Regions from separate parts of the Paraburkholderia sp. EG304 genome, predicted to be linked through region 2. Evidence: predicted binding sites of a transcription regulator. Region 2 holds the regulator's gene; the other holds the start of a gene.

Region 1 (4,418 bases), on a different contig from region 2:
GTTACCTCGAGAAAAACGGCGTGCGCGTCTCGCTCGCGGCCAATGGCCGCCAGATGCGCGCCGCGCTCGAGAACGGCGCACCCGACCTGATCGTGCTCGACCTGATGCTGCCCGGCGAAGACGGCCTCGTGCTGTGCCGCGAGCTGCGCGCGGGCAAGTTCCGCACGGTGCCGATCCTGATGCTGACGGCGCGCAGCGAGGAAGCGGACCGGATCGTCGGCCTCGAAATGGGCGCCGACGATTACCTGACCAAACCGTTCGCCGCACGCGAGCTGCTCGCGCGAATTCGCTCGGTGCTGCGCCGCGCGCGCATGCTGCCGCCCGGCATGGAGGTGACGGAGTCGGCGCCGATGCTGTGCTTCGGCGACTGGCGGCTCGACACGACCGCGCGCCATCTGCTCGATGCGGACGGCACCGAAGTGGCGTTGAGCGGGGCGGAGTACCGTCTGTTGCGCGTGTTTCTCGATCACCCGCAGCGCGTGCTCACGCGCGACCAGCTGCTGAACCTGACCCAGGGACGCCAGGCCGATCCGTTCGACCGCTCGATCGATCTAATGGTGAGCCGCCTGCGCCAACGCCTGCGCGACGGCGCGCGCGAGCCGCGCTACATCAAGACGCTGCGCAGCGAGGGCTACGTGTTTTCGGCGGCGGTGACTGCGATCGGAGATCCGCAATGAACGTTTCTGCATCACCGTCGTCGCTGCGCTGGCCTCATTGGCCGCGCACCCTGTTCGCGCGGCTCGCGGTGATTCTGTTCGTCGGGCTCGCGCTCGCGCAGGCGCTGTCGTTCTGGCTCACGATGACCGAGCGAGACCAGACGATGACCGGCATCATGATGGGCTACATCGAGCGCGAGGTGGCGAGCTCGGTCGCGCTGCTCGACCATCTGCCGCCCGACGAGCGCGCCCAGTGGCTGCCGCGCCTTGCGCGGCGCAGCTACGAGTTCGTGCTCGGCCCAGGCGTGCCCGGCGCACCGGTCGACGCAAGCCTGTCGGCGCGCGTCGCGCAATCGATCGGCGACGGCATCGGCACGCGTTATCCGTTGACCGTCAACGCGGTGCCCGGCGATCGCGAGCGTCTGCAGGTGCACCTGAAACTGAGCGACGGCACGCCGCTCACCATCGACCTGCGGCCGATGTCCGGCGCTCCGTTGTCGCGCTGGCTGCCGCTCGTGCTGACGCTGCAGCTGCTCGTGCTCGGCGCCTGCTGCTGGCTGGCGGTGCGCCTCGCGACGCGCCCGCTCAATCAGCTCGCAGTCGCGGCCGACACGCTCGGCCCCGACCTGAAGGCCGAGCGTCTGCCCGAAGCCGGTCCGTCCGAAGTGGCGCGCGCCGCGCGCGCGTTCAACGCGATGCAGGATCGGATCGCCACGTACATGACCGAGCGCATGCAGATTCTCGCGGCGATTTCGCACGATCTGCAGACGCCGATCACGCGCATGCGTCTACGCGTCGACACGATGGACGACGACAGCGAGGCCGCGAAGCTGCGCCAGGATCTGAAGGAAATGGAGGCGCTGGTCAAGGAAGGGGTCACGTATGCGCGTACGATGCACGGCACGACCGAGGTGCCGCGCCGCATCGATCCCGATGCGCTGTTCGATAGCCTCGTCTGCGATTACGTGGACGCCGGTCAGCAAGTGTCGCTGCACGGCCAGTTCGGCCAGTCGCTGACGTTGCGTCCGCAGGCGTTGAAGCGCATCGTCGGCAATCTGGTCGATAACGCGCTGAGGTACGCCGGCGCCGCGCAGATCGATATCGGCGCGTTGCACGATGGCGAGGCGACCGTGTCGGTGCTCGATCGTGGTCCCGGCATTCCGGCCGAGTCGCTCGAGACGGTGTTCGAGCCGTTCGTGCGACTCGAAGGTTCGCGCAATCGTCAAACGGGCGGCACCGGGCTGGGGCTCGCGATCGCGCGGCAACTCGCGCTCGCGATGGACGCGACGCTCACGCTGCACAACCGGGTTGGCGGCGGTCTCGAAGCGCGGCTGACGTTGAGGAAGTTGCGCGAGTCATAGTTGGACCCACAGCCCGCCACTACGAAATCATCGTCAGGCTTGGACCATCGATGACTTTCGCGCGTCATCTCGAGCTGTCGCTCAGCTGCTTATCAGTAGTTCTGAGCGACCATATTTTCAGCTCGCTTCAGCGATTCCCCATCATTTGAGAAAACCGCGTTGATGATGCGATACGTCGCATCATTGTTAAATCATCGATATTCAATGCGACTTATCGATGCTCGCGGCGATAAATTGACAAACGTCAACGGACAGACCATTCTTTTCGTGTGGTGGTTGCAGAGTAACGCGGCTGATCGACAGCAAGATTGGCCGAGAGACACGTTTCGTTCGAATCTGATTACAGATCCTTGTTAAAAAGGTCACTAAAAAGGAATCCGAATGGCGTCCACTCCACAAAAGCTGTCAAAAATGCAACTCACCGGGATGGTCGTGGGCGGCATGGTCGGAGCCGGAATATTTTCCCTACCGCGTACATTCGCCGATGCCACCGGTCCGCTGGGCGCCCTGATTGCGTGGCTGATTGCGGGCACGGGCATGTATATGCTGGCGCGCGTATTTCAAACGCTTGCCGAACGAAAGCCCGAATTGGACGCCGGCGTGTTTGCGTATGCGAAAGCGGGCTTTGGCGACTATCCGGGCTTTCTTTCCGCATTTGGCTACTGGATCAGCAGTTGTATCGGCAATGTTTCTTACTGGGTGCTGATCAAGTCGACACTCGGCGCATTTTTTCCGGTGTTCGGCGACGGTAATACGGTCGTCGCGATCGTCGTTGCTTCGATCGGCATCTGGCTTTTTCATTACATGATCCTGAAGGGCGTGCAGCAGGCGGCCTTCATCAACAGTATCGTCACGGTCGCCAAGATCATCCCGATTCTGGTGTTCATCCTGATCCTGTTGTTCGGCTTTCGAATGGACCTGTTCCAGGCCAACCTCTACGGCGGCGGTCTCGAAGGCAATATTTTCGAGCAGGTGCGGGCCACGATGCTGGTCACGGTGTTCGTGTTCATCGGCATCGAAGGGGCGAGCGTTTATTCCCGCTATGCAAAGAAGCGCTCCGACGTCGGGCATTCGACGATACTCGGCTTCGTCGTCGTCACCTCTCTGATGGTGCTTGTGACGATGCTGCCCTACGCGGTGCTCGAGCGCGCGGACATCGCGGGGATGCGGCAGCCGTCGATGGCTGCGGTTCTCGAAGCGGTGGTCGGTCACTGGGGCGCGGTCTTCGTCAGCATAGGTCTGCTGATTTCGGTGCTCGGCGCTTATCTGGCCTGGTCGTTGATCTGCGCCGAAGTGTTGTTCTCGGCGGCGAGGACCGAAGACATGCCCGCGATCTTCGGCAAGGAAAACGTCAACAAGACGCCGGCCAATGCATTGTGGTTGACCAACATCGTGGTGCAGTTGCTCGTCATCAGCACGTACTTCTCGCGCGATGCATTCGCGCTGATGTTGAACCTGACGAGCGCGATGTCGTTGATTCCGTACCTGTTCGTCGCGGTGTTCGGATGCATGAACGCGAATCGCGGCGACGGTTACGACCTGCGCGCCGACGAGCGCCGGCGCGACCTGATCATGGCCGCAATCGCCGTGATCTATACCGCATTCATGATCTTCGCGGGCGGCCTGAAATTCATTCTGCTTGCCGCGGTGCTGTACGCGCCCGGCACAGCGCTCTACCTTTGGGCGCGGCGAGAGCAGAGCAAGAACGTTTTCATCACGTCCGATTGGTTCATCTTTACCGTCATCGTCATTGGCGCGATCATCGGCGTCTACGCCCTCGTAACCGGAAGGATCACAATCTAACGACAGCAGATTGAACAGAGCGGGTCACCACTGATATTCAGGAGGTCATCATGGCGAACACGGACGCGAAAGCGGGTGAGTTGGGTGTCTACTCGGAAGTCGGGCAGCTGCGCAAAGTGATGGTCTGCGCACCGGGGCTCGCGCATCAGCGTCTTACCCCGAGCAACTGCGATGAACTGCTGTTCGACGACGTACTGTGGGTCGAGAACGCGAAGCGCGACCACTTCGACTTCGTCACGAAGATGCGCGACCGCGGCGTCGAAGTGGTGGAGATGCACAATCTGCTCTCCGAAACGGTCGCGGTGCAAGAAGGCAAGAAGTGGATTCTGGACAACCAGGTGGTGCCGAACCAGGTCGGCCTCGGCTTTATCGATGAATTGAGAAGCTATCTGGAAGGGCTCGACAATCGCAAGCTGGCCGAAACGCTGATTGGCGGGCTATCCACGCACGACTTCCCGGAAGCGCACGGCGGCAAGGCGCTGGAGGTTGCGAAGGAAGCGGCGGGCGGCACCGAATATCTGCTGCCGCCGTTGCCGAACACGCTGTACACGCGCGACACGACCTGCTGGATCTATGGCGGCGTCACGCTGAATGCGCT
Region 2 (4,418 bases):
CGTCGCGCACGCTGCGTGACGCGGCTTGTCCCGTGCTCGTGTGTCCGCGCGATGCGCCGTCGTTGCGGGCGGATGCGGTGCTGCGTGGCCAGTGGCGGGAGCCGCATCCGGGCAGTGCGGGCGGGCCTTTTTATCTGTAGCAGGGGCGCGCCACGCGCGTTGACAAATCCAACCTCAGTGGAGAATCGGCATGTACCAACATATCCTCGTCGCGCTAGACGGCAGCACTTTCTCGAAACGCGCGCTGAAAGAAGCGGTGAATCTCGCCGCGTTGACGAAGGCCGTCGTGCATCCGGTTTATGTAGTCGACAAGACGCCGATCTTTTCCTATGCCGGCTATTACGACCCGCTCGCGCTAGTCGAAGCATTGCGCCAGGACGGCCACTCGGTGCTCGAGGAGGCCGAGCAGGCCTGCGCCGCCGCCGATGTGCGTTGCCGGCCCGCGATGATCGAGTCGGAGAGCCTGTCCGACGACGTCGCCACGATCGTGTTGCGCCACGGCGAGCAGGTCCACGCTGATCTGCTCGTGCTCGGCACGCATGGGCGGCGCGGCGTGCGGCGCCTCGTGATCGGCAGCGTGGCGGAGCGGGTGCTGCGTTTCTCGACCTGTCCGGTGTTGCTGATGCGCGAGCAGATCGGCGAGGAAGCGCCCGAGGAGTAATCCCCGGTAGCGGCGCGCGGCGGCGTGTGAGCACTACACGAGCGCGTCGGCTGGTAGCTGGATCGAGATCCTGAAACCGTGGCCGGGCGAGCTGGTGAACGACACGTTGCCGCGCAACTGCCGCACCCGTTCGCGGATGCCAAGCAGCCCGAATGAAGTTGTTCCCTGCGACTGATCCAGCGCGACACCCACGCCGTCATCGTCGATATCGAGCGATACGGTCGGGCCCGCGCAGATCATGTCGATGCGTACGCGCCTCGCCTTGGCGTGCCGCGCGACGTTCGTCAACGCCTCCTGAACGATGCGAAACAGCGCCGTTGCCGCGAATTCGCCGCATACCGGCTCGGCCGGTTCGAGATGCACGCTCGAGCGCACGTTGTAGCGTTTCGTGAAGTCTTCGGCCAACCAGTCGAGCGCGGCGGCGAGTCCGAGGTCGTCGAGCAGCGGAGGGCGCAGATCGGCGGCGATGCGCCGCAGCGAAGCGGCCATCCAGTCGATCTGCTTTTGCAGCTCATGCGTTTGCGCCGCAAGCGGCTCGGTGTCGGCTTGCTGATTCAGCTTCGCTTCGAGCAGCGCGACGCTCATTTTCAGCGCCGTCAGCCGTTGGCCGAGATCGTCGTGCAGTTCGCGTGCAATACGTTTCTGCTCGTTTTCACGGGCGATCTGCGTGTGCGTGGATACCTGACTCGCGCGTTCGAGTTCCGCGAGACGCATACGCTCGGTCAGATCGCGGGTGACCTTGGCAAAGCCGAGCAGCGCGCCCGACGCATCGTGCACGGCGGAAACGACCACGTTGGCCCAGAAACGCGAACCGTCGCGACGCACACGCCACCCTTCGTCCTCGGCGCGGCCGACGGTTGCGGCGGTTTCCAGTTCGCGAGCGGGCTTGCCGGCCGCGATGTCTTCCGGGGTATAGAACTTCGAGAAATGCTGGCCGACGATTTCTTCGGGCGTGTAGCCCTTGATGCGCTGTGCGCCGGGATTCCAGCTGGTTACGCGGCCGGCGGGGTCGAGCATGAAGATCGCGTAGTCCTGTACCGCTTCGACCAACATGAAATAGCGATCCTCGACGGACACGTCCGACCCGGACGCAACACTGGTGAAGCAGGAAGACTCGCCGCTCGATAGACCCATCGCTCCTCCGGGCGGCCACGCAAGGTCGCGTACCGCAACGCACTGAGTTATATCAGTTCAGGAGCGCCGGTTCCACCCGGCATGTCCCGCGAACGAACGTGAGGCGAGCGCCGCGCCGACGCTCAAACCCGAGCCAGTCGTTCCGGGTCTTCGATGCGGATCGTTTTGCCGTTCGCCTTGACGAGGCGTTCGCGCTGGAACTTCGAGAACATCCGGCTCACCGTTTCGAGCTTCATGCCCAGAAAGCAGCCGATTTCCTCGCGCGTCATGCGCAGATGAAACTCCGCGGCCGAAAAGCCGCGCGCCTTGAAGCGCTTCGACAGATTCAGCAGGAACGTCGCGACGCGCTGCTCGGCGGTCATCGTCCCGAGCAGCATCATCTGGCTCGATTCGCGCACGATCTCGCCGCTCATCATCTGATAGATGTGATGCTGCATCGGTTTGATCTCGCGACAGATCGCCTCTAGCTGCGCGAACGGAATGATGCACACGACGCTATCTTCGAGCGCGATCGCATCGCAATTCTGCTTGCCCTCGCCGATGCCGTCGAGGCCAAGCGAGTCGCCCGCAATCTGGAAGCCGGTCACATGCTCGCGGCCGTCGCGATGCATGACCACGGTTTTGAATGAGCCGGCGCGTATCGCGTAGATGCTTTGAAACTCGTCGCCCGCGCGATACAGCGCGTCGCCGCGTTTGATCGAGCGCGTCGAGCAGATCAACGCGTCGAGCCGGCTCAGTTCGTCCGGCGTCAGCTCGGGCGGCATGCAGATCGCGCGCATCGCGCAGGTGGAGCAGCGCGTGACGGCGTGGCGTGCCGCCGCGGTGCTGGGCGCGACGTGGATCGGTACGACGTGCGAGGTGCGAGGCGCGTCGTGGCGGGGTTCACGGACTGCGGCAACTTGCATGATCGGCTCCTGGCGGTCAGACCCGATGCGCACGGCGCGCATAGGCAATCGCTTCGATGGCGCGGCAGGCGAGCTCGAACTCCGAGGTCTTGTCGAAGAAGAAGTCGGCGCCCGCCGCTTCGCACGCGCGGCGAAACGCCGTCGCGTCATGATTGGTCAGCACGATGCTGACGATGGACGGCCGCGCCCGCGACAGCGCAGCGAGCAGCAGCAGGTCGGTCTTGCCCGAGAAACACGGGTCCAGCACCGCGACATCGGCGCGACTCGCGACGATGTCGTCGAACGCGTGCTCGACGCCCGCGGACTCGCCGGCGATTTCGATGCCGGGAATCAGCGCGATCAGGCAAGCAAGCCGGCGCCGGACCTCGGTCGCATCGTCGACGAGAAAAACTCTCGATAAGGTGGCTGACGGGGGGCTGTCCATACCGACCAGTATTGGCGACCTAACCTTGGAAATATATCGGCGGCGCTTTAAGCGGTGCTAGGAGTTCAGGCAGTGGTTGTAGGAATATTCCTAGTGGCTTGCTGGCGATGCCGTCCAGCGGCGGCGACGCCGAGCGGCGGCCCGTTGACCTGCGTCAAGCCGCGTGGCGGCGCGCGCTTCACACTGTCGGTGCAAACGCGCGACGGCGCCACTTCGGGTCATGCCAGCGCTTTCACAGGGAGTCCGACATGTATGCACGAATTCTGGTTGCACTCGACGACAGTCCCAGCGCGCAGCGCGCCTTCGCCGAGGCGCTGAAGCTCGCGAAGCTGACGGGCGCCACGCTCGAAGCCTGCTGCGTGGTGGGGCACGGCAAGTGGTCGAACAATGCCGACGTGGCTTTCGAGCCGGAGCCGGCGAGCGCGGCGCAAGATTTCGCCAGCCGCGCGCTCGATGGGCCGCGCGAGCTGTTGCGCGAGGCGCAGGTGCCGGGCGGCGTGCGGGTGATCGACGCTTACGCTGAAAACGTGTCGGCGGTACTCGCGCGCGTCGCCGACGAAATCCAGGCCGATCTGATCGTGATGGGCACGCATGGCCGCCATGGCGTGCAGCGCTTTCTGCTCGGCAGCGTCGCGGAGTCGCTGGTACGGGCGACCGACATACCGGTGCTGATCGTGCGGCATGACGAACAAGGCCACCCGCGGCCCTGAAGCGCCGCGCCGCGCAGCAGCCAGTTTCTAGCGGCTCAGGTGAGTCCGCTCAGGTGAGTCCGCTGTCGGCGCTCGCGGGGCTGACTAACCGCGCGTCGCGCTGCTCGCCTGGGCGGGAATCATTAGCACCGGGCAACAGGCGCGGCGCAGCACGCGCTCGGCGACGCTGCCGAGCATCAGCCGTTGAAACCCGCGGCGGCCATGCGTGCCCATCACGATCGCGTCGGCGTGCCATTCGCGCGCCGTTTCGACGATCCGATGCGCGACGTCTTCGCCGGTGATCGAGGCTTCGACGGTGCGGGCCGTGCCCGTGACCCCGCGCGCGCTCATCCGGCTCTGGGCGTCGGCCGTGATCCGCTTGCCTTCCTCGATGAACGCGTCCTCGATCGTGGAAGGGTCGAAGCCGGGCGCGTCGTAAGCGATGATGGGTACGTCGATCACGTACAGCGGCATCAGCTCGGCGCCCGATTCGGCGGCGAGGGTCAGCGCGGCGTCGAACGCACGCGAGGCGGTGGCGCTGCCGTCGAGCGCGACGAGTAGGCGGTGAAACATGGCGGCTCCTTAAGCGCGCACTTCAGTGCGAC

What was found. Region 2 encodes FNR, which switches genes on or off when oxygen is low (the NO sensors DNR and NnrR bind a similar motif). Its sites were predicted from a motif close to TTGATNNNNATCAA; they were not measured.
Region 1: a site for FNR is predicted at 2,252-2,265, ahead of ACLFKU_RS30560 (basic amino acid/polyamine antiporter). Genes of this name have one in related genera too.

Annotation. Positions count from the first base shown of each region.
Region 1 is NZ_JBKGUA010000035.1:25,680-30,097, forward strand. It holds gene ACLFKU_RS30550 (response regulator) at 1-677, shown strand, start outside; gene ACLFKU_RS30555 (ATP-binding protein) at 674-2,017, shown strand; gene ACLFKU_RS30560 (basic amino acid/polyamine antiporter) at 2,399-3,820, shown strand; gene ACLFKU_RS30565 (arginine deiminase) at 3,940-4,418, shown strand, end outside.
Region 2 is NZ_JBKGUA010000069.1:11,469-15,886, reverse strand. It holds gene ACLFKU_RS38235 (universal stress protein) at 1-140, shown strand, start outside; gene ACLFKU_RS38230 (universal stress protein) at 191-661, shown strand; gene ACLFKU_RS38225 (PAS domain S-box protein) at 695-1,795, opposite strand; gene fnr (fumarate/nitrate reduction transcriptional regulator Fnr) at 1,918-2,700, opposite strand; gene ACLFKU_RS38215 (response regulator) at 2,717-3,124, opposite strand; gene ACLFKU_RS38210 (universal stress protein) at 3,373-3,834, shown strand; gene ACLFKU_RS38205 (universal stress protein) at 3,919-4,386, opposite strand; gene ACLFKU_RS38200 (universal stress protein) at 4,409-4,418, opposite strand, start outside.